3 linked regions of the Methylovirgula sp. 4M-Z18 genome follow. The protein of the gene in region 2 interacts with the protein of the main gene of each other region in a pairwise test. Links are inferred from orthologs where the notes say so. Each region holds a gene or a part of one and is shown on either strand. Other genes may lie near its edges.

What was found.
Region 1: the proteins of V9T28_RS08250 (region 2) and V9T28_RS09370 interact in binary tests that used the Escherichia coli proteins (3 or more experiments, as listed by UniProt). The link is inferred for Methylovirgula sp. 4M-Z18 from one-to-one orthologs.
Region 3: the proteins of V9T28_RS08250 (region 2) and V9T28_RS02510 interact in binary tests that used the Escherichia coli proteins (3 or more experiments, as listed by UniProt). The link is inferred for Methylovirgula sp. 4M-Z18 from one-to-one orthologs.

What each region holds. Positions count from the first base shown.
Region 1 is NZ_CP149574.1:2,024,353-2,032,048, reverse strand. Bases 4,997-7,696 are described here. They hold V9T28_RS09370 (P-II family nitrogen regulator), read left to right. Parts: upstream 4,997-6,027; coding sequence 6,028-6,366; downstream 6,367-7,696. Other genes in these bases: glnA (type I glutamate--ammonia ligase), read left to right, coding at 6,430-7,696; V9T28_RS09375 (hypothetical protein), read right to left, coding at 5,679-5,828; V9T28_RS09380 (hypothetical protein), read right to left, coding at 4,997-5,360. In the rest of the region: V9T28_RS09400 (aspartate/glutamate racemase family protein), read left to right, coding at 1-410; V9T28_RS09395 (alpha/beta hydrolase family protein), read right to left, coding at 401-1,354; V9T28_RS09390 (cysteine hydrolase family protein), read left to right, coding at 1,540-2,076; V9T28_RS09385 (hypothetical protein), read right to left, coding at 2,142-2,318; more of V9T28_RS09380, read right to left, coding at 2,532-4,996. UniProt on the Escherichia coli protein: P-II indirectly controls the transcription of the glutamine synthetase gene (glnA). P-II prevents NR-II-catalyzed conversion of NR-I to NR-I-phosphate, the transcriptional activator of GlnA. When P-II is uridylylated to P-II-UMP, these events are reversed.
Region 2 is NZ_CP149574.1:1,788,068-1,796,063, forward strand. What follows is about bases 3,155-6,154. They hold V9T28_RS08250 (two-component system sensor histidine kinase NtrB), read left to right. Parts: upstream 3,155-4,060; coding sequence 4,061-5,248; downstream 5,249-6,154. Other genes in these bases: dusB (tRNA dihydrouridine synthase DusB), read left to right, coding at 3,155-4,064; ntrC (nitrogen regulation protein NR(I)), read left to right, coding at 5,264-6,154. Outside these bases: V9T28_RS08230 (HD domain-containing protein), read left to right, coding at 1-622; V9T28_RS08240 (bifunctional 2-C-methyl-D-erythritol 4-phosphate cytidylyltransferase/2-C-methyl-D-erythritol 2,4-cyclodiphosphate synthase), read right to left, coding at 1,730-2,917; more of dusB, read left to right, coding at 3,021-3,154; more of ntrC, read left to right, coding at 6,155-6,739; V9T28_RS08260 (sensor histidine kinase NtrY-like), read left to right, coding at 7,000-7,996.
Region 3 is NZ_CP149574.1:548,154-556,147, forward strand. Bases 2,733-5,730 are described here. They hold V9T28_RS02510 (P-II family nitrogen regulator), read left to right. Parts: upstream 2,733-4,061; coding sequence 4,062-4,400; downstream 4,401-5,730. Other genes in these bases: V9T28_RS02500 (VOC family protein), read left to right, coding at 2,733-2,794; tesB (acyl-CoA thioesterase II), read left to right, coding at 2,861-3,727; V9T28_RS02515 (ammonium transporter), read left to right, coding at 4,487-5,730. In the rest of the region: purU (formyltetrahydrofolate deformylase), read left to right, coding at 1-805; V9T28_RS02495 (ubiquinone biosynthesis hydroxylase), read right to left, coding at 958-2,193; more of V9T28_RS02500, read left to right, coding at 2,423-2,732; more of V9T28_RS02515, read left to right, coding at 5,731-5,953; V9T28_RS02520 (hypothetical protein), read left to right, coding at 6,096-7,553; V9T28_RS02525 (LysR family transcriptional regulator), read left to right, coding at 7,575-7,994. UniProt on the Escherichia coli protein: Involved in the regulation of nitrogen metabolism. Regulates the activity of its targets by protein-protein interaction in response to the nitrogen status of the cell.

The sequences.
Region 1 (7,696 bases), 230 kb from region 2 along the record:
CACTCCTGCATATCGCCGATCCGACGGCGGCGAAAATCAAACAGGCCGGCGTGTCGAAGGTCGGGCTGCTCGGCACCGCGTTCACCATGGAGCAGGATTTTTATAAGGGACGCCTGTCGGAAAAATTCGGCCTCGACGTGCTTGTGCCTCCCGCCGAAGATCGCGAGATCGTCCACGAGATCATTTACCACGAGCTGGTTTCCGGCGTCGTCCTTGAGGCGTCACGCGCGCGCTATCGCGAGGTCATTGCGCGCCTGGTGGAGCGCGGGGCGCAGGCCGTCATTCTTGGCTGCACGGAGATCATGCTGCTGATCTCCCAAAAGGACAGCCCCGTTCCGATCTTCGATACGACCGAATTGCATGCGCTCGCCGCCGTTGACTGGGCGCTTGGCCAGCAACCTCAGAGGTGAAGTCTGAAGAACGCCAGCGCATTCGCGATAAGCTCCTGATGAAAGGCAACGCGGTCGAAGCCCGCGGCATCGGCGCAGAGATCGGGCGCGCTCAGAGTGAGATCGGGCGGACAAGGTGCGAGAAAGGCAAAATGCGCAGCACCGTGGACGAGGTGAAAGTCCGGCTTGATCGGCAAGGCTTTGGCAAGGGCGAAAGGGGTTTCCGGCAACACGCCGTCGCCGCCGAATTGCGAGGCCCAGAGCTGAATGGGCGCCTTCACGTCCTTGACGCTCGCAGCGGTCGGAAACTCGTCGAGCGGGTCAGCAAGGACAAAAACTTTGATGCGCGGATCATGGGTCAACGGCGCGGTAGGAACCTCTTTGCGCTCAATTTCCCCGCAAATCGGAATCGTCGGATCGGGGCAAGGAACATTGGCGTGGAGAAAGTCGGGATTGCCGCCGGCAAGGACAAGGCCGGTATAGCCGCCCCGCGAAAAGCCGAAAAAGCCGATCCTGTTCGCATCGATCGCGGCGGCGTCGGGCGACGCGCTCAGCATGTAGTCGATCAGGCGTTTGATGTCGGTCGGACGCTCCACGAACTCGGAGATGTCGCCGGCATGGCTCATATCGGAAAACGTGTCGCCCGGATGGTTGATGGCCGCCACCACGAAGCCCGCGTCGGCCAAGGCTGCGGCAAGGTCATGGTGGCCAAGATACGAGCCGCCATGGCCGTGCGAGATCACGATCAGCGGCAAATCGTGGCCATCGGTCGGGCAGTTCCGGCGTCCGTTTAGAATATAAGGTCCGATCGTGACATCCTGCGCGTCCTCCGCGCAAGGCGTCCAGATCATCGCTCTGAGTGCCGGCCCGTTGTCGTCGGCGCGAATTTGAATCACCTTGAAGCCGGCCGCCTGCGCAAGCGACGCGCATAGGCAGAGCAGCGCGGTCAATATGATGGTTCTCATGGGAATCCGTTCGTCAGGTGAGACAGCCCGTGCATATTTGCCAAAACGCGAAACTTGCACAAACTCAGAATTGCGCAGCCACGTCTGTTAAAATGGAATTTGCCTCGCCAGACTATGTGACTTTAGGTTACCGCCTCTTCGGCGACAGGGCGCGGCATCGAGCGCGGACACAGGAGACCGACAGAATGAAGGCTCTCATTATAATCGACATGCAAATGGAGATGCAGCATCGGATCGAAGCCGGACGGGACCATATCAACACCGATGCTCCGACCAGGGTCGCGGAGCTTTCTAAGGCGTTCCGCCAGAAGGGCTGGCCAATCATCCATGTCCGGCATCGCGACGAGGATCCTGCTTCGCAGTTTCACCCCGACGCGCCGGGATATCAACCCATGCCTTGCGCGGAAGCACTTGAGAACGAGCCCGTTTTCGTCAAGCGCACCTCGTCTGGATTTGCTTCGACCGATCTGGACGCCTATCTACGAAGGGAGAGAATAACCGATCTTGTAGTGACGGGCGCGGTAGCGGGGTTCTGTGTCAACTCAACGGTGCGCGCAGGTGCCGACCTTGGCTTCAACATGACGGTTGTGCCCGACGCGGTGATAGGCTTCGACTTGCCTGCGGCAGGCCTCTCGGCCCGCACGATCTTTGATGTGACGATGGCCAATCTTGCAGCAGGTTTTGCGAAAGTTGTTGAGGCTTCGTCGGTATTGACCCAATAGGCTAACGTCCGGTTCGTCCCGAAGAGCTAGCGGCCGGTCGCGATTGTCACGGCCTTCGCCGCGCCTTATCGAACAGCCTCTACCGGTGACATATCGCCCCGCGCCGCCAGTTCGGCCAGAAGGAGCGAACTGACGCCGGCAAGAAAGAAGCCCGACGCTAGATTCAGGGGCGTGCTGTCGTAGAGGCGGCCCCTACCGATCGCGAACACGGTGGCGACGAGGCTCGATCCGGAGGCGTTCAAGGATGCACCCAGACCCGCGACTCGGCCGAGCGCGCGCATCTGATATCAACGATTGTCATCTCGCGCTTGACACACGGCTGTCCGGGGAACATTTGCGCGATCGTCGCGGACATTTTCCCCGAGAGTTGTGAATCAAGCCTGGGACGACAATGTTGCCGAACTCGCCTCTCAGCGAGCCCGGCAGTCATTCACTTTCACCAGCCAACCAACCCATCAATCATCGGCATCGTGATGCTGCTGGCTCTTGCCCGCGTCGCCGGCGCGCTTCGGATAGGGCTTGCCGCTCATCAGACCGGCCCACAGGATCTTGTTGTACCCCACCGCATCGATCTTATCCTCGACCGAGAAGTCCATGCCCTTGGTCGCGCGCGCCCAATAGCGCACATCGTGCGTGGGCTTCAGCGCCGCGGTTTGGAAGTCGCGCATCGGGATCGGCAATTGCGCGCTCTTCAACAGGCCCGATGCCTGCGCCTTGTAGGTCCATTTGGGCTGGTTGAGGTCGAACACGTCGGTCATCGGTCCCTGGGTCGCGTCGAAGAGGCCGAGATGATCGAGACCGAGCACTTCGGTCATCGTGCGGATCATATTGACCGTCGTGTAATGGGTGCTGACGACGGCGCCCTGTTTGACGTAAGGCCCGAAGATGAAGCCGGTGCTGCGATGCGCATCGACATGGTCGGGGCCGTCCTGCGCATCGTCTTCGACGACGAAGATCAGGGTGTCCGCCGCATAGGGGCTGTTCGCCACCGCCTCGGCAACGCGGCCCACCGCATAATCATTGTCGGCCAATTGCAGTTCCGGCGTGTTCACGCCGTCGATCGCGGCGGCATAGGCGCCGGTGTGGTCGTGCGGCAGACGCAGCAGCGTAAGCGACGGCAATTGGCCGTTGGTGGTGAACTCCTTGAACTCGCGCTCCCATTCCTGCTCGCGATAGAGGTCGGGATAGGCATTGTCATAGCCGCGGAAGTAGGGATCGGTGCGATCGATCAGCGCCGGACTGGTGGCATAGGACTGCACGACCTTGTTGGCAAAGGGCGTGCGATCGCGCGGGATCGCATGGTCGCCGCTATAGCGCGAGAGGTCGATGAAGAAGCCGTAATTGCGCACGGTCAGCCCGGCCCGGAGCGCCGCGTTCCAGATATAGCCCTGCTGCACCGCATCGGACGGGCCGTCGGGCGCGGAAATGTCGCCATTGCCCGGCAGCAGATCCGGATCGTTCGGCAGCGCGGGATTGGCGGCGAGGCGCGCGGGCCCGGTGAGGCCCATATTGACGTCGCGGTTCGTGCCTTCCCAATCGTAGGAGCCGCCGCGCGTTTTGGGATTGTTGGGGCTCGCGGCGTAATTGACGGGGAGCATTTTGGCGCCGGCATCCGATTCGCGCGCGCCGGTGCTCCAGGGCCAGCCGTCGCCGCTGACGTCGCCTGAATCGTAGAAATTATCGAGCGTGACGAAATCCTTCGCCAATTTATGGAAATTCGGCGTCGTCGCGTTGGGGAATTCGGCGAGCGACGGCGCGCTATTGCCCCGCCCCACATCGCCCAGGATCTCATCATAGGTGCGGTTTTCCTTGATGATGTAGATCACGTGCTTGATGTTCTGCCGCAACGCACGCATCGTCGCGATGTCGTTGTCGCTCAGGGCCGCGTTGAAGCTGTTGTTGCTGGCGACCTGTTGGGTCAAGGCATCCAGCGTCACCTTGTCGGGGGCCGGCATCCACATGAACCCGCCCTTGCTGAGCTGCTCGATATACTGGTTCTGCACCTGGGTGATGGGCGAGTTGGCGACCGGACAGGGCGTCTTGCCATAACCCAGGCAATTGCCGGCATTGGGGCCCGGCATGTTCTTCGTATAGACGACATAAAGAGCGCCGTTCGCGCCGGCGGCGACATCGGAGGGATACCAGCCGGTTGGAATGAGGCCGGTCACGGCCGGAGCCGCACCGTCGAGCGCGATCACTGCTACGTCATTGGTGCCGCGGTTGGTGACATAAAGGGTTTTCTCGTCCGGCGAGAGTGCGAGCCCGTTCGGCGATGCGCCGCGATATTGCATCTCGGTGATCAATCCGGCCGGCGCGACCGTCGAGATGCTCGACACGACCTTGTTGGTCGCCGTATCGATGACCGAAACGACATCGGCATTATCGGACGCGACATAAAGCAGCGTCTGAGCCTTGTTCAGGATCATCTTGTTTGGATTGCCCTTCACGGGGATTCGTGTGGTGACCTGCACGGTATTGCCGGAGAGATCGAGCACGACGATTTCGCGGTCCCGCTCGCTCGACACATAGGCGGTCTTGTTGCCGACGATGCGCACCGAATTGGGATATTCGCCGCCCGGCGTGCCCGCGGCACCCCCGTTCTTGCCGGGGCGCAGGTCCTGCTCGACCGCGACTTTGCCGGCCGCGAGATCAATGAGAGAAACCGAGTCATTATAGCGGTTGGCGACGAGCGCGAACTTGCCGTCTGCCGTCACATCCACGCCCATGGCGAGCGGCCCACCGCTCATGCCGTTGCCGGCTTTGTGATTGAGGGCGACGGGGCCCCCCGCCTCCACCCAGCCGTTCTGGGTCAAGCCAAAGACATGCAGGTTATCGTCGCCGCCGCCGCTGACGTAAAAATGCTGGCCGTCGGAGGCGAAGGCGATGCCGACATAAGTATCGGGCACTTGCAGCACCTGCTTCTTGACCGGCGTTCCCTCGGAGACATCGAAAACGAAGACGTATTCGTTGGCATCCTGCTTGATGACGCCGCCCTTCGCGTCGGTGATGTTGTTGTAGCCGCTGGTGAGGACCAGCAGCGTCTTGCGGTCCGGGCTAAGCGCGGTCGACACCGGCTGGCCCGCCAAATAATGCGGCGCATCGGCGAGGCCCGGATTGAGCGGAACAAAGGCGGTGCCCGGCGTCGCGGCCGGCGAAATCCGTTGCCCGGTCGACAGCAAGGTCGTGCTGCCCTCGCCGAGCATTGGCACCGTGTCGGCCAGCGCACCGGACCAGGTACCAAAGGTTGTTACGACAACGGTCGCAAGCAGGAGCTCTTTGAGCATGGTGCGCCTTTCTCTTCAGGACAGGGGAAAGATGGGTTTCGAAACGACAGAAACCGAGTGGCTGCGCCACGGATAGCCGATATTAGGTGGCTTAAATGAAGTGCCGGTGACAGTGCTCTAAAGCGCTTCGGCCTTTGGACGACGCGCCTATGCGAGGCCGGTACGGCCTGTTCATGCCCGCGCGGCGGGATGCCCACCCGGCAAGCAAGGCCGGCAGTACCAGGCCCAGTTCTGCACAAATAATCATCAGACAATGCCTATATCGGCACGATTGTCCACGCCCACGCCTTGCCCAGATCAATGCCGATTCGCGTGTTTTCACGCATTTTGCCGGTTATTGACGCGAGTTTTGCGAATTTGCCGCCCCACTTGGCCGCTGACGAGCGCTTTTCCGATCTGGCGAAGCACAAGCAGCGCAAAATGACCGAAATCGCCTGATGCCGACAATGCAGGCAATTCGCCGGTCATGAATTAGCCTTCGTGCTCAATTTTGCGCCATTGCGACAATTTTTCCCGTCCATTCCGCGATATCGGTTCAAAAGAACTGGACGGCTTTCCCCCGGCAATGGCAGTCTGGCATAGCGGGTGCTTAGGGAATTGCGCCGGTGAGTTTGGCTCGCGCCGCAACGGGGCGAAGCCGCCGGTTGAGTGGGAGGCGATTGCGCGCATGAAAAAGATCGAGGCCATCATCAAGCCGTTCAAGCTCGACGAGGTGAAGGAAGCGCTGCAAGACATTGGTTTGCAAGGCATTACCGTCACCGAGGCAAAGGGCTTCGGCCGGCAGAAGGGCCATACCGAACTCTATCGCGGCGCGGAATATGTCGTCGACTTCCTGCCAAAGGTGAAAATCGAAATTGTGCTCGCCGATGATGCGGTCGAGCGCGCCGTTGACGCGATCCGAACTGCCGCGCAAACCGGCCGGATCGGCGATGGCAAGATTTTTGTATCGAATATCGAAGGTGCCGTTCGCATCCGTACCGGCGAAACCGGGTTGGACGCGATCTAAAGCCTTCGTTTTTCCCAGCCCGTTCGGGCCAACATGTCGATCAATCAACGAAAGAGGCTACTCATGAAAACCGCCAAGGACGTCCTGAAGGCGATCAAGGATAATGACGTAAAATATGTCGATCTGCGTTTCACCGATCCGCGCGGCAAGTGGCAGCATGTGACCTTCGATCAGAGCCTCATCGACGAGGACGCGTTTGCCGACGGCCTGATGTTCGACGGCTCCTCGATCGCCGGCTGGAAGGCGATCAACGAATCCGACATGACGCTGATGCCCGATCCGACCTCCGCCTGCATGGATCCGTTCTTCGCGGCGTCCACGATGGTCATCACCTGCGACATTCTCGAGCCCTCGACCGGCGAGCCCTATGGCCGCGATCCGCGCGGCATCGCCAAGAAGGCCGAAGCTTATCTGAAGTCCACCGGCATCGGCGACTCGGTCTTCGTTGGCCCGGAAGCTGAGTTCTTCGTGTTCGACGACGTGCGTTTCGCCTCCGAGCCCTACAACACGGGCTTCATCCTCGACCATGCCGAACTGCCGACCAACAGCGACACCGCCTATGAAGGCGGCAACCTCGGCCACCGCGTGCGCACCAAGGGCGGCTATTTCCCGGTTCCGCCGGTCGATTCGGCGCAGGACATGCGCGGCGAAATGCTGGCCGCGATGGCGCAGATGGGCGCGGTCGTCGAAAAGCACCACCACGAAGTGGCATCCGCCCAGCACGAACTCGGCCTGAAGTTCGGCCCGCTCACCACCATGGCCGACCACCTGCAGGTCTATAAATACTGCATCCACCAGGTGGCGCAGAGCTATGGCAAGTCGGCAACCTTCATGCCGAAACCCGTTTTCGGCGACAACGGCTCGGGCATGCACGTGCACCAGTCGATCTGGAAAGGTGGCAAGCCCCTGTTCGCCGGCAACAAATATGCCGACCTCAGCCAGGAATGCCTGTGGTACATCGGCGGCATCATCAAGCACGCCAAGGCGCTGAACGCCTTCACCAACCCGTCGACCAATTCCTACAAGCGTCTGGTCCCTGGCTATGAAGCGCCGGTGCTGCTCGCCTATTCGGCGCGCAACCGTTCGGCCTCCTGCCGCATTCCGTTCACCTCGAACCCGAAGGCCAAGCGCGTCGAGGTTCGCTTCCCCGATCCGGCGGCGAACCCCTATCTCGCTTTCGCGGCGATGCTGATGGCCGGCCTCGACGGCATCCAGAACAAGCTCGATCCGGGCTCGGCGATGGACAAGGACCTCTACGACCTGCCGCCGAAGGAACTGAAGAAGATCCCGACGGTCTGCGGCAGCTTGCGCGAAGCGCTCGCCAGCCTCG
Region 2 (7,996 bases):
CGCGCGGATTCCCGACAGCAAGCTGGCCCGCGCTGTGACTGAGTTCATCCGAGACACCGAAACCGAGCTGCTCTTCAACCACTCGAGCCGGGTTTATCACTTCGGCGCGTTGGCGGGTCTATATCGTGGCCTGAAGTTCGACCGCGAATTGCTCTATGCCGGCTGCATGTTTCATGACATTGGCCTGATGCCGAGCCACAGCAGTCAAAGCGAGCGGTTTGAGGTTGATGGCGCTCATGCCGCCCGTGATTTTCTCAAGAGTCACGGCATCCCGGAAGAAGACGCTTATACGGTCTGGACTGCGATCGCGCTCCACACGACACCCGGCGTCCCGGTTCATATGCATCCGGTCGTCGCCCTTGTGACCGCCGGCGTCGAGATGGATGTTCTCGGCCTGACCTATCCAGAATATTCGAATGCGGAGCGCGAGGCCGTCGTGCGAGCCTTCCCGCGCACGCCGAAATTCAAAGAGGACATCATTCAGGCCTTCTACGACGGTATCAAACACAAGCCGGATACGACGTTTGGCAACGTGAAAGCCGATGTCATCGCGGATAAAGAACCGCACTTTCATCATGGTAATTTCTGCAGCGTGATCCGAGGATCGCACTGGCACGGTTGATTGCCGTCGCGACCACTTAGCAAAGCTTTTTGAGGATCTGGATAGGTGGCAGTCTCTTACGCTGCCGCTTGTCTCCACCGAAAATCTGAGGGCTGTATGCCCTCGGGTGAGGGGCGGATTAAACCTTTCTGGGGATTTGCCGATTGATTTCAGCTTCGCTACCGTGGTGCGGTCGCGGCGGCTTCGGGCCCAGCACATTTCGGCAAGGTGAACGTCATGAAACGGTTCCCTTTCTTCCTTCTTGTCATAGCTGCAACTCTTGCATTCGCGCCAAATGATGCTTCGGCGTGGTTCTGCCGGGCGCGCTCAACCACTGGAGCAACGGGCTGGGGGCAATCTCCCTGGCTTGGCAACGCGCGTGTCATCGCATTGCGGGAATGCGCTGTGCGGACGCCGCGTTATGCGAGATGCTTCATCATGTTTTGCAACTGATCGTGATTTCGTCTTCCAGAGTCTGGAGCCGGATCACGGGATCATTGCGGCGAATGAGATCACGGCCACAAGCCCGAGCGCAGCATGATGGAACTCGTCGCTCTGGCTGTGGCGGCCTTTTCATGGCCGGTAAGGGGGCTACTGGGCCGAGACGGGGCTGCTGTGTCGTTGGGTTGAAGGGCAAACGTCAAGCAATTCACTGACGAGAAAGCCCCGGGGCAAGTCCGCCAAATCATGGTCTCGATAAAGAGCGGCCGCAGCTCGGCAGGTCTCCCTCGCGGCCATTCTGGGCCCCAAAATCGTGTGCCGCCTACTGGGCAGGAAACCGGGTGCGCACTTGAACCCGCGGACCTGGTTCGTCGAGTGGTCCACGATGCAACGCGAAATCGATGCTCGATTTGTAGACTGGATTAAATTTTAACTTAAATTCGCATTTAATTACAGTGCTTTGAGATAATTTTATGGCGGAAGGGGTGGGATTCGAACCCACGGTGGAGTTGCCCCCACGACGGTTTTCAAGACCGTTGCCTTAAACCACTCGGCCACCCTTCCAGACGGGGCCCAAAATTGCCCTAGACGCCGGATCGGCGCTTGTCCTAATCGACTTTGCGAGAAAAGGCCACATGGCAATTCGCATATTTTGCCCCGCGCTGGCTTGCGGCCGCGCGGGCCTTCTCATGGGGCGATAGGCAGGCGGATCGTGGCCGTGGCGAGGGCGGCGATCCCTTCGCGGCGGCCGGTGAAGCCCAGCTTTTCCGATGTGGTCGCTTTTACGCCGACGCGGTCGCGGGAGATGCCGGCGATCTCCGCGATCGCGGTGCGCATGGCTTCGCGGTGTGGGCCGACTTTCGGCGCCTCGCACACCAATGTCCCGTCGAGATGCGCGATGATGCCGCCGCGCGCCTTCACGCGCCGGACCGCATCGCGCAAAAACAAATGCGAGGCGGCGCCTTTCCACTGCGGATCGGAGGGCGGGAAGTGCTGGCCGATGTCGCCGTCGCCGAGCGCACCGAGAATGGCGTCGGTCAGGGCGTGCAGCAGCACGTCCGCGTCGGAATGGCCGGACAGGGCTTGGTCATGCGGAATTTTCACGCCGCCGAGCCAGACGTGATCGCCCGGAACGAAGGCGTGAACGTCATAGCCCTGGCCGATGCGAATATCGGGACAGGTCAGCAGCAGTCTGGTTTCGGCGGCGGCGAAATCCTCTTCCGTCGTCAGTTTCATGTTGCTCGGATCTCCGGGAAAAACATGGACGCGATGGCCGGCCCATTCCATCAGGGCCGCGTCGTCGGTGAAGGCACGCAAATCGGCCTGCGCCGCCTGGCGATGCGCCGCGAGGATCAGATCGAAGCGGAAGGCTTGCGGGGTTTGAATCGCGCGCAGCATCGCGCGATCGTGGGTCGCGGCGGCAAAACCGTCGCGGTCGATCTGCTTGATCGTATCGGTCACCGGCACGCCGGGCACGGCGGCGCCATGGCGCGCGGCTTCCTCGAACGCGCGGTCGAATAGTGCGGCATCGGCAAAGGGGCGGGCGGCATCGTGGATGGCGACCAGTGCGTGCTCATTCGCACCATGGCTGGCCAAAGCCTCGAGCCCGGCATGAACGCTCGCCTGCCGGGTCTCGGCGCCGAAGGCGGGCGGTAAGCACGAATCCGCAGCCGCGCTCCGTTGCGCTTCGGCAAAGAGAGCCGCATCGTCCGGGTGGATCACCGCCAAAACGCGGCCCGCCTCTATGCAGGTCCGCAACGTGCGGGCCAGAACCATGTCGCCGCCGAGTGCGCGATATTGTTTCGGCACGCCTGCGCCTGCGCGCATGCCCCGTCCGGCGGCGACGACGAGAATGAAACGGTGCGGCGCGGTCATCGAAAATCCTGTCTGAAATACGGATGAAGCGCATCTAACAGGCGGCGTCGATCGGGCAAAGCAGATTGCTTGCCGCAGCGCACAAATTGTCTATATTGTAGGCATGCATAAAAATGAACATGAATTAGGCAATGATTTGCCGCCGCTGACGATCGGGCCAGTGACGCTGAGCGGGCGGGCGATTCTGGCACCGATGTCGGGTGTGACCGACGTCGGGATGCGCCGCCTCGCCATGCGGTTCGGCGCTTCCCTCGTCGTCTCCGAAATGGTCGCCAGCGACGATTACGTGCGCGGCGAAGAGGAAAGCCGGATTCGCGCCGAAGGGGCAGGGGTTGCACCCCATGTCGTGCAGATCGCCGGCCGCGATCCGCATTGGATGGCCGAGGCGGCCAAGCTGGCCGAACATTCCGGCGCGGCGATCGTCGATATCAACATGGGCTGCCCCGCGAAAAAGGTGACGGGTGGTTATGCCGGTTCGGCGTTGATGCGCGATCTCGATCACGCGCTCGCGCTGATCGAGGCGACCGTCGCGGCGGTCAAGATTCCGGTGACGTTGAAAATGCGCCTCGGTTGGGACGACCGCTGGCGCAACGCGCCGGAACTCGCGCGCCGCGCCGAAGTGGCCGGCGTGCAGCTCATCACCGTTCATGGCCGCACCCGCTGTCAGTTCTACAAAGGCGGAGCGGATTGGGCGGCGATCCGCGCCGTGCGTGACGCGATGCGCGTGCCGCTCGTCGCCAACGGCGATTGCGAGACGGCGGATGATGCGGCGAACATGTTGCGCCTGTCCGGCGCCGATGCGGTGATGGTTGGCCGTGCGGCCGTGGGCCAGCCGTGGCTGGTCGGCGACATCGCGCATGCCTTGCGCACCGGCCGGCAAAGAGCGCAATTGTCCGCTGCCGCGCGCTTCGGCGCAGCCGTCGAGCATTATGACACGTTGCTCGACCTTTTCGGCGAAGCGCAAGGCTTGCGTCACGCCCGCAAACATCTTGTCGGCTATGCCGAAAAATCGCGGGCCGCGGATCACGCCGAATTTACGGCTTTGCGCGGCGAACTTGTGACCTCCCAATCTCCGGCGCACGTGCGGCGGCTGCTGCGGCAGCTCGGCGACATGGACGATGCCGCGCCACTGCGGGAGGCGGCATGACCTATCGCGAGACAAATCTGAAAAATGCCCGGCCCCTCGTCGAGTTCGACCGGCCCGAACGGCAAAAGGCCGTGCATGCCCAGCGCATTCTCAATGCGTTGCCCCATCCGATGCTTTCGATCGCCAAGGACGGCGCCATTTTGGAAGCCAATGCGGCGGCGGAGAATTTCTTCGAAGCGAGCCAGGCGGTGCTCGCCCGGCATCATTTGGGCGATCTCCTGCCGTTCGGCTCGCCGCTGCTTGCGCTGCTCGACCAGGTGCGCGAGCGCGGGGCGCCGGTCAATGAATATCGGGTCAATCTGGGTACGCCGCGGATCGGCCTTGCCCGGATCGTCGACATCCACGCCGCGCCGATGTTTGAAAGCGGGGACGGCGTCGTCGCCTTGATGCTGATGGAGCGTACGATCGCCGACAAGATGGATCGCCAGATGAACCATCGCGGTGCCGCCCGCTCGGTGTCCGCGCTCGCATCGATGCTGGCGCATGAAATCAAGAATCCACTGTCCGGTATTCGCGGCGCAGCGCAATTGCTGGAAAGCTCGGTCGGCGACGAAGATCGCGCCTTCACGCAATTGATCTGCGAGGAGACCGACCGGATCGTGAAGCTGGTCGATTCCATGAACGCCTTTTCCGACGATCGGCCGATCAAGCGGGCGAGCGTGAACATTCATACGGTGCTCGACCACGTCAAACGCGTTGCCCAGGCGGGCTTCGGCCGGCATATCCGCTTTCACGAGGTTTACGATCCCTCGCTGCCGCCGGTCTTCGCCAATCGGGACCAGCTTGTTCAAATTTTCCTCAATCTGATTAAAAATGCGGCAGAATCCATCGGTCCAGACAGGATGGATGGCGAGATCGAGCTCTCGACGGCCTTCAAGCCGGGCGTTCGCCTGCGGGTCCCCGGTGCGGCCAATCCGGTCAGCCTGCCCCTGGAATTTTGCGTCCGCGATAACGGCCCGGGCGTACCGGCCGATTTGCTGCCGCTGCTGTTCGATCCCTTCATCTCGACCAAGTCCTCTGGAACTGGCCTCGGTCTTGCACTGGTAGCGAAGATTGTCGGCGATCACGGTGGGATCGTCGAATGCGAGTCGACGGCGCGGCGCACCTCGTTTCGCGTGCTCATGCCGATGTATGCGCCGCGCGACGGGCGTTCGGGCCAGACCGGCCCCAACGAAACGGATTGAAAGCAGGGTTTTAGGATGACAGGCGGCAATATCCTCGTAGCGGACGATGATTCAGCCATTCGTACCGTGGTGAGCCAGGCTTTGGCGCGGGCGGGATATGATGTGCGCACCACTGGTACGGCGGCCAATCTGTGGCGCTGGGTGCAGGCAGGCGAGGGCGATCTGATCATCACGGACGTGGTGATGCCGGATGAGAATGCCTTCGAGCTCTTGCCGCGGATCAAGAAGCTGCGGCCGGATCTCCCGATCATCGTCATGAGCGCGCAAAATACGTTCATGACCGCGATCAGGGCGTCCGAGCGCGGCGCCTATGATTATTTGCCCAAGCCCTTCGATCTCAAGGAATTGGTCGCGATCGTCGGGCGGGCGCTGAGCCAGCCGAAGAGCCGCCGCGACGAGCCGCGCCCGGAGGAAACCGAGGGGATGCCGCTGGTCGGCCGCTCGCCGGCGATGCAGGAGATTTACCGGGCGCTTGCCCGCCTGATGCAGACCGATTTGACCGTCATGATCACCGGCGAGTCGGGAACCGGCAAGGAACTGGTCGCCCGCGCCCTGCACGATTACGGCAAGCGCCGCAACGGCCCGTTCGTCGCGATCAATATGGCGGCGATCCCACGCGATCTGATCGAAAGCGAATTGTTCGGTCACGAAAAAGGGGCCTTCACCGGCGCCAATGCCCGTTCGTCGGGACGCTTCGAGCAGGCCGAGGGCGGCACCTTGTTTCTCGATGAAATCGGCGACATGCCGATGGAAGCACAGACGCGCCTGCTGCGCGTGCTGCAACAGGGCGAATATACGACCGTCGGCGGGCGCACGCCGATCAAGACCAATGTCCGGATCGTCGCCGCGACCAACAAGGATCTGCGCATTTCCATCGCGCAAGGACTGTTCCGCGAAGATCTGTTCTTCCGACTGAACGTCGTGCCGCTGCGGCTCCCGCCCTTGCGCGAGCGGCTCGAAGATATTCCCGATCTCGTACGCCATTTCTTTGCTCGCGCGGCCGCGGAAGGCTTGCCGCACAAACAGATGGACGGCGCCGCCCTTGACGGACTGAAGCGCTACAATTGGCCGGGCAACATTCGCGAACTGGAAAACCTGATCCGACGTCTCGCTGCCCTCTATCCACAGGAATTGGTCAGCCAGCAATTGGTCGAATCCGAATTGGTGACGGAAGGCCCGAGTGCGGTCACGCCAGGGGCCACCATCAGTTCAACGCCGGTTGAGCCGAATAGTCTCGATGATGCCAAGAGCTTTACGCTTTCGGTCGAGCGTCACCTGGCACAGATCTTCCGAAGTCACGGCGATAACTTGCCGCCTCCAGGCCTGTATCACCGGGTGTTTCGCGAAGTGGAAGGGCCGCTCATCACCGCGGCCTTGGCCGTGACACGTGGCAATCAGATCAAGGCGGCGGAACTGCTCGGGCTCAACCGCAACACGCTGCGCAAGAAGGTCCGCGATTTGGACATACGTTTGATGCGCTCGCCGCGGTGACGTAATCGAGGCAATGCTTTAGTTTGGGATTTATTTGTATCTATTTGATAACAAATAATTTTATTCCAAATCCGAACCGGCGGATGCGTTCGTTCCCGACGGTCTTCGGCGGCGATCGTCGAAGCGCTGCGGCAGGCGCGCCGTGAAAATGTCGCAATCCTGCAACACCGTTGTATTATTGCAACGAGGGGTTGATTCCTCGGCTCGCAGATATGGCAAGGTGGCGAGCCCCGTTTGGGGCGGCTGGGGAAAAGGGGTTGATGAAACACGCGGATTATGGACAAGAAAGCGGACCGCGCACGTTTCGTTTCGGGCTCCTCGCGCTGATTTTTGCGGTTGTCTGCGCTGCGGCCACTTTGGTGATCGTGGCCGGCTTCACGCGCATCACGCCGGCGACGGAAGTCAATTTCGGCGTTACGATCCTTCCGATCTCTTATCTTCTGCTTGCCGCCAACGGCCTCACGATCCTTGTGATGCTCGGTCTGTTGGCGGTCGAAGTGACGCGGCTGATCCGGGCGCGGCGCGCGCAGGCCGCCGCAGCGCGGCTGCACATCCGGATCGTCGCGATTTTTGCCCTTATTGCAGCGATCCCGGCCTTGGTCATGACGGTGTTCGGCGCGATCATTCTTGATCGCGGGTTGAACGCGCCGTTCATGCAAAGCATGAGCGGCTTCGTGCAAAGCTCGGTGGACGCGGCAAAAACATTCGAGGAGATGCAGTGCCGCTCGCTCATTCACGAGGCCGATTTGACCGCCGGCGACTTGAGCCGCGGCCGGATCCTCGCCAGAAACGACAATTTGGTTTGGTTCAAAGATTATTTCACGCAGCGTATCCAATATATCGGTTTTGCCACGGCAGCGATTATGAGTGCGGATGGTAAGATCGAAGAGCAGGTCGGTAGCGATCCGAAGCTTGGCCCTATCAAGCCGAATCCGAACGATCTCGCCGATGCACGCAATCACGAACCGATATGCATTGTCTTGAACGATGGCGAGGCCCTGGCGACGCTGCGCCAGATCAGTGCGGATGATGACACGTTCCTTTATGCCGCCGTTCCCGTCGACCCGTCTTTGGTGCAATTCTCGCAAGTCTCGGCGATCCAGGCCGCGTATTCGGCCCAATTCGACGAAACGCGGAAGACCATCATCAAGTTCTTCGCCTTCATCTTCGCGCTGTTCGCGCTGATCCTGTTGTTGTCCGCCATGTGGCTCGGCCTGTCCTTCGCCACCCGATTGGTCACGCCCATCCGGCGGCTCA
Region 3 (7,994 bases), 1.2 Mb from region 2 along the record:
CTCCGCGGTTTCGACCCATTTGTTCCAGCATGGCTGCAACATTCAGGACGCCCAGCAATTCGACGACCCGGAGACGGATTCCTTCTTCATGCGGGTCGTCTTCAACGCGGTGGGCGACGACAACCTGAAGCAGGTGAAGGGCGATTTCGGCGCCATCGCCGATGAGCTGAAAATGAAATGGACGATGCGTCCGCGCGCGCAGAAGAAACGGGTGATGATCCTCGTTTCGAAATTCGACCATTGCCTCGTCGATATTCTGTACCGCTGGCGCCTCGGCGAGCTGCCGATGGATATCACCGCCATCGTTTCGAACTATCCGCGCGAGCAGCACCCGCAGCTCGACACGATGGGGCTGCCCTACCATCACCTGCCCATCACCAAGCAGACCAAGATGGAGCAGGAAGCGCAGATCTGGGATCTCATCCAGTCGACCAAAAGCGATCTGATCGTGCTGGCCCGCTACATGCAAATTCTGTCCGACGGTTTTTCGGCCAAGCTCAATGGCCGGTGCATCAACATCCACCACTCGTTCCTGCCGGGTTTCAAGGGCGCAAGTCCCTATACCCAGGCGCATACGCGCGGCGTGAAGCTGATCGGCGCGACGGCGCATTATGTGACCGGCGATCTCGATGAAGGTCCGATCATCGAACAAGACGTCGAGCGCATCAGCCACCGCGACACGCCCGACGATCTCGTGCGCAAGGGCCGCGACATCGAGCGGCGCGTGCTCTCGCGCGCCATTGCCCACCACCTGGAAGATCGCGTGCTGATGAACGGCCGCAAGACGGTGGTATTTGCGGGGTAGTACCCCGTCATTGCGAGCGAAGCGAAGCAATCCATCTCCCAACCTGAATTGCTTTTCGCTCCTCGCAGCGGCCTGATAGCTGAAACACCTTCACGGGAGGGAGATGGATTGCGTCGTCGCTTTGCTCCTCGCAATGACGGAATGACGTCTCTTTAAATCATCTCGCCTTGAAAGAGCTTCGGCGCGGCCCCCGTGAGGCCCGCCGCTTCCTTGATGAAAAAATCTTTCAGCGGCGGCATGCGGTCGACGAGGCCGAGGCCGAGATCGCGCACGAGCCGCAGCGGCGCGATGTCGTTAGAGAACAGGCGATTCAACGCATCCATGGTCATGCCGTTGACCAGCGTGTCGAAGCGGCGGGCCTGCTGATAGGTTTGCAGCACCGCTTCGTCGCCCGGGTCGAGGCCGAGATGCACCTGTGCCGCAATCGCTTCCGCCAGAATCGCGACATCGCGCAACCCGAGATTGATGCCTTGCCCGGCGAGCGGATGGACGACATGTGCCGCATCGCCGATCAGGGCGAGACGCTTGGCGATGAACTTGCGCGCCATTTTCGATTCCAGCGGCCACGCGCGGGGTTGGTCGATCACTTCAATCTCACCGAGCCGCAGGCCGAACCGCTGTTCGAGTTCGCCATGAAAGCCCGCTTTGTCGAGGCGGACCAGAGCGTCGGCATCGGCGCTGCTTTCCGTCCACACGATGGAAGATAAGAGGCCGCGGCCCGCTTCGTCCTTCAAGGGCAGGATCGCGAAGGGACCGGCGGGGAGAAAATGTTCTTCCGCCCGGCCCTCATGGTCGCGCTCATGGCGGATCGTCGCGACGATACCGGATTGGTGGTGGTCCCAGCCGATCGTCGTGATGGCGGCGGCGTCGCGCAATTTCGAGCGGGCGCCATCGGCTGCCACGACGAGACGCGCTTTGGCCTCCGTTCCGGCCGCGTCGCGGACACAGGCGAAAGCACCACGCGCTTCATAGGCGACACAGGCCCGGGCATTCGTCTCGACGCCAAGCGCGGCGCAGGCCTCGCTCAGGGCAGCAACGAGGTCGTCATTGTAGATCATGTGCGCGAAGGGCTCGCCGGGCGTCAGTTCGCCGCCGAAATTGAGATAGACCGGCCGTACCGGATCCTCGGTGCGCGAGTCGGTGACGATCATGTCCATGATCGGCTGCGCGCGATGTTCGATCGTCTGCCAGACGCCAAGGTCCTGCAGCATCCGCCGCGGGCCGGCCGCGATGGCGGAGGCGCGCCCGCTATATTTGCGCGGCGCATTGACGCCCGGATCGCAGACCAGCACCGAGAGCGCAGCGCCGAAATTCCGTTTCAGCACCGCGGCGAGGCTCAAGCCCGCCATGCCGCCGCCGGAAATCAGAATATCGTGCATCTCAGGCATGGTTCGCCTCATCTCGTTGTCAGGTTCGCTTCTAGAGCATTTTGCGTTCTTTCAGAATCGCAAAATGCTCTACTTCTTTGTTTTGTCGCATTTTCTTAATCGAAAACTCGTGCAACTTTTCTGGAAAATGCTCCGAGCCAACATCGGCCGCTGCGCCAGCGAGGCTCCTGACATCTCATGACATTTGCCGGGATTATACCGGGTCTGGTTCCGACGAACGGAGATCACCATGCCAGACCTTAGCTATGTTTTGCTCTATGTCGACAATCCAGCGGCGAGCGCCGCCTTTTATGGCGACCTGCTCGGCCAGCAACCTGTTGAGCTCTCTCCGACATTTGCGCTGTTCGTCATCAAGCCGGGCTTGAAGCTCGGTCTGTGGTCGCGCCACACGGTCGAGCCGGCCGCCGCCGGCGCGCGGGGCGGCGCTGTCGAGCTTGCCCTGACGGTCGAGGACCGGGCCGCGGTCGATGCGACATATGCCGAGTGGAAAAAGCGCGGCCTGCCGATTCTGCAGGAGCCCGAACTGATGGATTTCGGCTATACGTTCACGGCGGCCGATCCGGACGGCCACCGCCTGCGCGTGTTCGTGCTGATTGGTTGAGGCGAGACTTGACGGCGGGGTCTGCGGGCGGCAGGTATGTTTACATATGAACAGGATTCCGCCCGCATGAGCCAGGCCGTCGCCGACCTTCTTGCCATCCTCGATCTCGAACGGATCGAGCAAAATATTTTCCGCGGCTCCAGCCCGCAGGTCGGCTGGCAGCGCGTTTTCGGCGGCCTCGTGATTTCCCAGGCCCTGGTCGCGGCGGCGCGGACGGTCGAGGGCCGCGCGCCGCATTCGCTGCACGGCTATTTCATCCTGCCGGGCGATCCGAGCATTCCGATTGTCTACGAGGTCGACCGGATTCGCGACGGCACGAGCTTCGCCACCCGCCGCTGCGTCGCGATTCAGCGCGGACGGGCGATTTTTTCGCTGTCGGCCTCCTTCCAGATCGAGGAAGAGGGTCTGTCGCATCAATTTGCCATGCCGGACGTGCCCGATCCCGAGACTTTGCTGAGCGATCGGGACGTTTTCGAGAAATTCGGGGCGCAAATGCCGCCGGCGGTGCGCTCTTATTTCAAGCGTGAACGGCCGATCGAGCTGCGCCCCGTCGATTGGATGCGCTACCTCAACCGCAAGCCGACGGAACCGGCTCAGAATATCTGGATGAAAGCCTCCGGCCCTTTGCCGGACGATCCGGCCGTGCATCGGGCGGTGCTCGCTTACCTGTCGGACATGACCTTGCTCGATGCCGCCATGGTCACCCATGGCCGAACGGTCTTCGATCCGACCCTGCAGGTGGCGAGTCTTGACCATGCGCTCTGGTTTCATCGCCCCTTCCGGGCCGACGAATGGCTCCTGTACAGCCAGGACAGTCCCTGGACCGGCGGCGCGCGCGGCCTGACCCGCGGCCTGATTTACGCGCGTGACGGGGCCTTGGTGGCATCGGTGGCACAAGAAGGCTTGATCCGGCCGCGCGACGCCAAAGCCTGATGGCGGTTGCGTGCCGCCTCAAATCGGGGCAGGCCTAACGTGAAAGGGGTAGACAGGACTCTGCTCTGCTCAAATATTAGGCATTTATTTTTGAAAACGATTTCAGCATTTGCCTAAATTTTAATCATACTCGCTGCGACGCAGCAAAATCCCGGCCGAGTCGCCGCGGAATCCCAGATTTTCCCATTTCGACGGCGTTTGGCACGGCACTTGTTAGGAAGTTCCGAGGGGGCTGGCGCGTGCCGTTCGCGGTGATGGGTTCAGCAGTTCCAAACCGGCTCGTCCGGCCGCAATCCAGCGGTGCGAGAGCCAGAGCTTTAAGGGACCAAACGACATGAAAATCGTGATGGCGATCATTAAGCCGTTCAAACTCGAGGAGGTCCGCGACGCGCTGACCGCCATCGGCGTTCACGGCCTGACCGTGACCGAGGTAAAGGGGTACGGACGGCAAAAGGGGCATACCGAAATCTATCGCGGCGCCGAATATGCCGTGAGCTTCTTGCCGAAATTGAAAATCGAAGTCGCGGTGGCGGCGTCCCTGGTCGATCAGGTGGTCGAGGCGATTAGCGCCACCGCCCGCACCGGCCAGATCGGCGACGGCAAAATTTTCGTCACCCCGCTCGAACAGGCGATCCGCATCCGCACCGGCGAAAAAGACGCCGACGCCCTGTAAGCGCCATCAAGGATTTCACAAGGAGTTCACTCATGAAGTTGCTTTCACTGAAAGGCGGGTTGCTAACGGCCTTGGCGCTGACCGCCATGACGGCTGTGGCCTATGCCCAGGACGCCGCGCCGGCAGCCGCCGCTGCAGCGCCTGCCGCGCCCGCACTCGTGCCGAATCCGGGCGATACCGCTTGGATGCTCACCTCCAGCGCGCTCGTGCTGATGATGTCGATCCCCGGCCTCGCCCTCTTCTACGGCGGCCTGGTGCGCACCAAGAACATGCTGTCGATTCTGACCCAAGTCTTCGCCATCGTGTCGCTCGTCGGCGTGCTGTGGGCCGTCTATGGCTATTCGATGTCGCTTGGCGATACCGGTCCTGGCACCGGTTTGTTCGGAATCCCGGCAGCCTATCTCGGCGGCTTCGGCAAGGTCTTCCTGAAGGGCGTCGACGCAAACGCGACCTTCTCGACCTTCACGCCGGGCCACGTCATTCCGGAACTCGCCTATATGGTGTTCCAGATGACCTTCGCCATGATTACTCCGGCGCTGATCATCGGCTCCTTCGCCGAGCGCATCAAATTCTCGGCGATGCTGCTGTTCATGTTCCTGTGGGTGACGTTCATCTACTTCCCGATCGCCCATTGGGTCTGGGCTTCGGCCGATGCGAATCTGCTCACGGCTGCAGCTAAGGAACTTGCTGCTGCGACCACCGACGCCGCCAAGAAGGTCGCTCAGGACAAGATCGACGCGCTCAACAACAGCGCCGGTTGGCTGGCGGCTGCCGGAGCGCTGGATTTTGCCGGCGGCACCGTCGTGCATATCAACGCTGGTATCGCTGGTATGGTCGGTTGCTTGATCATCGGCAAGCGTGTCGGCTATCCGAAAGAGGCTATGCCGCCCCATTCGCTCACCATGACGATGATCGGCGCTTCGCTCCTCTGGGTTGGTTGGTTCGGCTTCAATGCCGGCTCGAACCTCGAGGCCAATGGCACGACGGCACTCGCTTTCGTCAACACGATGGTCGCAACCGCTGCGGCGGCGCTCTCCTGGCTGTTCGTCGAATGGATCGTCAAGGGCAAGCCCTCGCTGCTCGGCATGGTGTCGGGCGCAGTTGCGGGTCTCGTCGCGGTGACGCCGGCTTCGGGCTTTGCCGGTCCGATGGGTTCGATCGTGCTCGGTCTGATGGTCAGCCCGATCTGCTTCTTCTTCGTCGCTTTCGTGAAGAATTGGATCGGCTATGACGACGCGCTCGACGTGTTCGGCGTGCACTGCATCGGCGGCATCACCGGCGCGATCATGACCGGTATCCTGGTCAACACCGCGCTCGGCGGCGTCGGCCTCACCGACTACACCAACCTGAAAGACATGACGGCTCCGTACGACATGGTGACGCAGTTGATCGCACAATTTAAGGCGGTCGGCTCGACCCTCATCTGGTCCGGCGTCGGTTCGGCGATCCTGTACTACATCGTCGACTTCACCATCGGCCTGCGTCCGGCTCCGGATGCGGAGCGCGAAGGCCTCGACGTCTCGGATCACGGCGAACGCGCTTACAACTATTGATCTTATGGGAGGCGGGCTTGCCCGCTTCCTTCCCTCCCGACTTAACTCAAGGCGCTCTCTTATCGGGGAGCGCCTTTTTTCTGTCGCCTTCGAATGGCTTCTCCTCCATAAGATGCACGGGCCGTGGCGGAGAGAGTCGATCGTGAAGCGCAAATCCAAAATCCTGGCCGCGACAATGATCCTGGCCTGCGGCGCCGCACCGCTGCGGGCTCAGACCTCTGCCGAAGACGCACAGAAGCTGCAAGCGGCTTACGAAACCTATCTCGGTAAGCCCGACGTCATTGCTCTCACGCCGGATGGTGACGCATACCGGGCGCAGCTCGATCTCAAAAAGCTGTTTGCACCGTTCAACGTTTATGGATTCTCGCTCGACGCCGCGCCGATGACCTGGACGGTCAAGCGCCAGGCCGATGGCTCGCTTCTCGAAACGATCGACCAGATGCCCGACCTGCATTGGCGCACGCCGCTGGAGAGCGCCGACCTACATGTCGAATCCCTGCACGCGACGTATATTCTGGACGCTGCTTTGCCATGGCTTCGCGAGTCGCAGGGCACCGCGGGCAAGGTGATCGAGGATGCTTCCGCCGGCGCGACACAGCAGACGCACACCGAGGCTGCCCAAGTGGAGTTCCGGCAGACGGCAACGGCAGAAGCGCCCGGCGTTGTCACCAGTATCGAGCAGTACCAGAGCGGTCCCGTGCATCAGCACGGGATGATTGCACTTGCTGCCGGCGAGCCGTCACCGATCGGAATCACGATCGATGCGGCAAAGTGCGGCGGGACGAGGAAAACGACTGGGCTGCAGGCGCAAAAGCTGCTCGATATCTGGACGTGGCTCGTCGCGCACCCTAGCCGCGAGACGATCGCGGCGCATCAGGACGAACTGAAAGAATTGATTCGTAAGGCTTCGCCGGTCTTCGCGCATGCCGATCGTGCGAGCGCGTGGCAGGATGTGAAAATCGCGACGCCTTACGGCACGCTCGTTGCGGCAAAAGCCGATCTCGATATTGCTGCCGACGGCATCATCCGCGACGGTACGGTGCATGCGCAGCTCGCGCTGCACGACGCCTCTTTGTCGAAAGCTTCGTTGCCGGCCTGGGTCGGCAATCTTGTGCCGAAAGAGGTGAGCCTCGACGCGACTCTATCCGGTTATGATGCGCCGAAAGCGATGGACGTGGCTTTGAATGCGGCGAATTTTGCGGCGCAGCCGGTCCTTTCTCCCGATGCACAGACGCAGGTCTGGAAAGCGCTCGTACCGGGAGGCCATTTGCAATTGGTCCTCGGTCCGAGCCATCTCAAATCATCCTTGCTCGATGTGGAAATCGAAGGGACATTGAATGTCACCGCCGGTCCGCCGGATGGCGCGCTCGTCGTGAAGGCAAAAGGCGTCGCAGACCTGCTCAAGGCGATGAGCGCGGGGCCGCAGGATCATCTCGCGCAGCAAATCATGCTCGGCCTGATTTTCGTGAAAGGCTATGCGCAGACGCAAGGCGACGGCACGCTCGTGTGGCATGTCGCTTTCGGCACTGCCGGCGTCACGGTCAATGGCAACAGGCTGAAGAGCTTGACCCCGGCAGCGCCGCGCTTTCAATTGAAGTGAGCGATTTTTCGGCGGCAGATGATGCGGCACATTCCATGGGACGGGTTTCAGCTGTTTTTGACGATCGCGGAGGCACGCAGCCTGCGCGAGGCCGCCGTCAAGCTCAAAATCAGCGCCGCCACGGTCAGCCGCCGACTGGAAGCGCTCGAACAGCAGATCGGCGCGCCCTTGTTCGAGCGCCTGCCGGGGACGTTGCGGCTGCTCCCGCTCGGCGAGGCGCTCCTGCCCGAGGCCGCGGCGATGCGCGAACGGGCGGATGCGCTCAACCGGCTGATCGGGGTGCGGGATGCGTTCGATCAGGGGCCGGTGGTGGTTACGACGACGGCGTCCGTCGCGCTCTTCCTCGCGCGACATCTCCTCGAACTCCACGCGGCCTGCGCGCCGGTCGGAATCGAACTTTCCGCCAGCCGCCAGATTCTCAATCTGGCGCGGCGGGAGGCG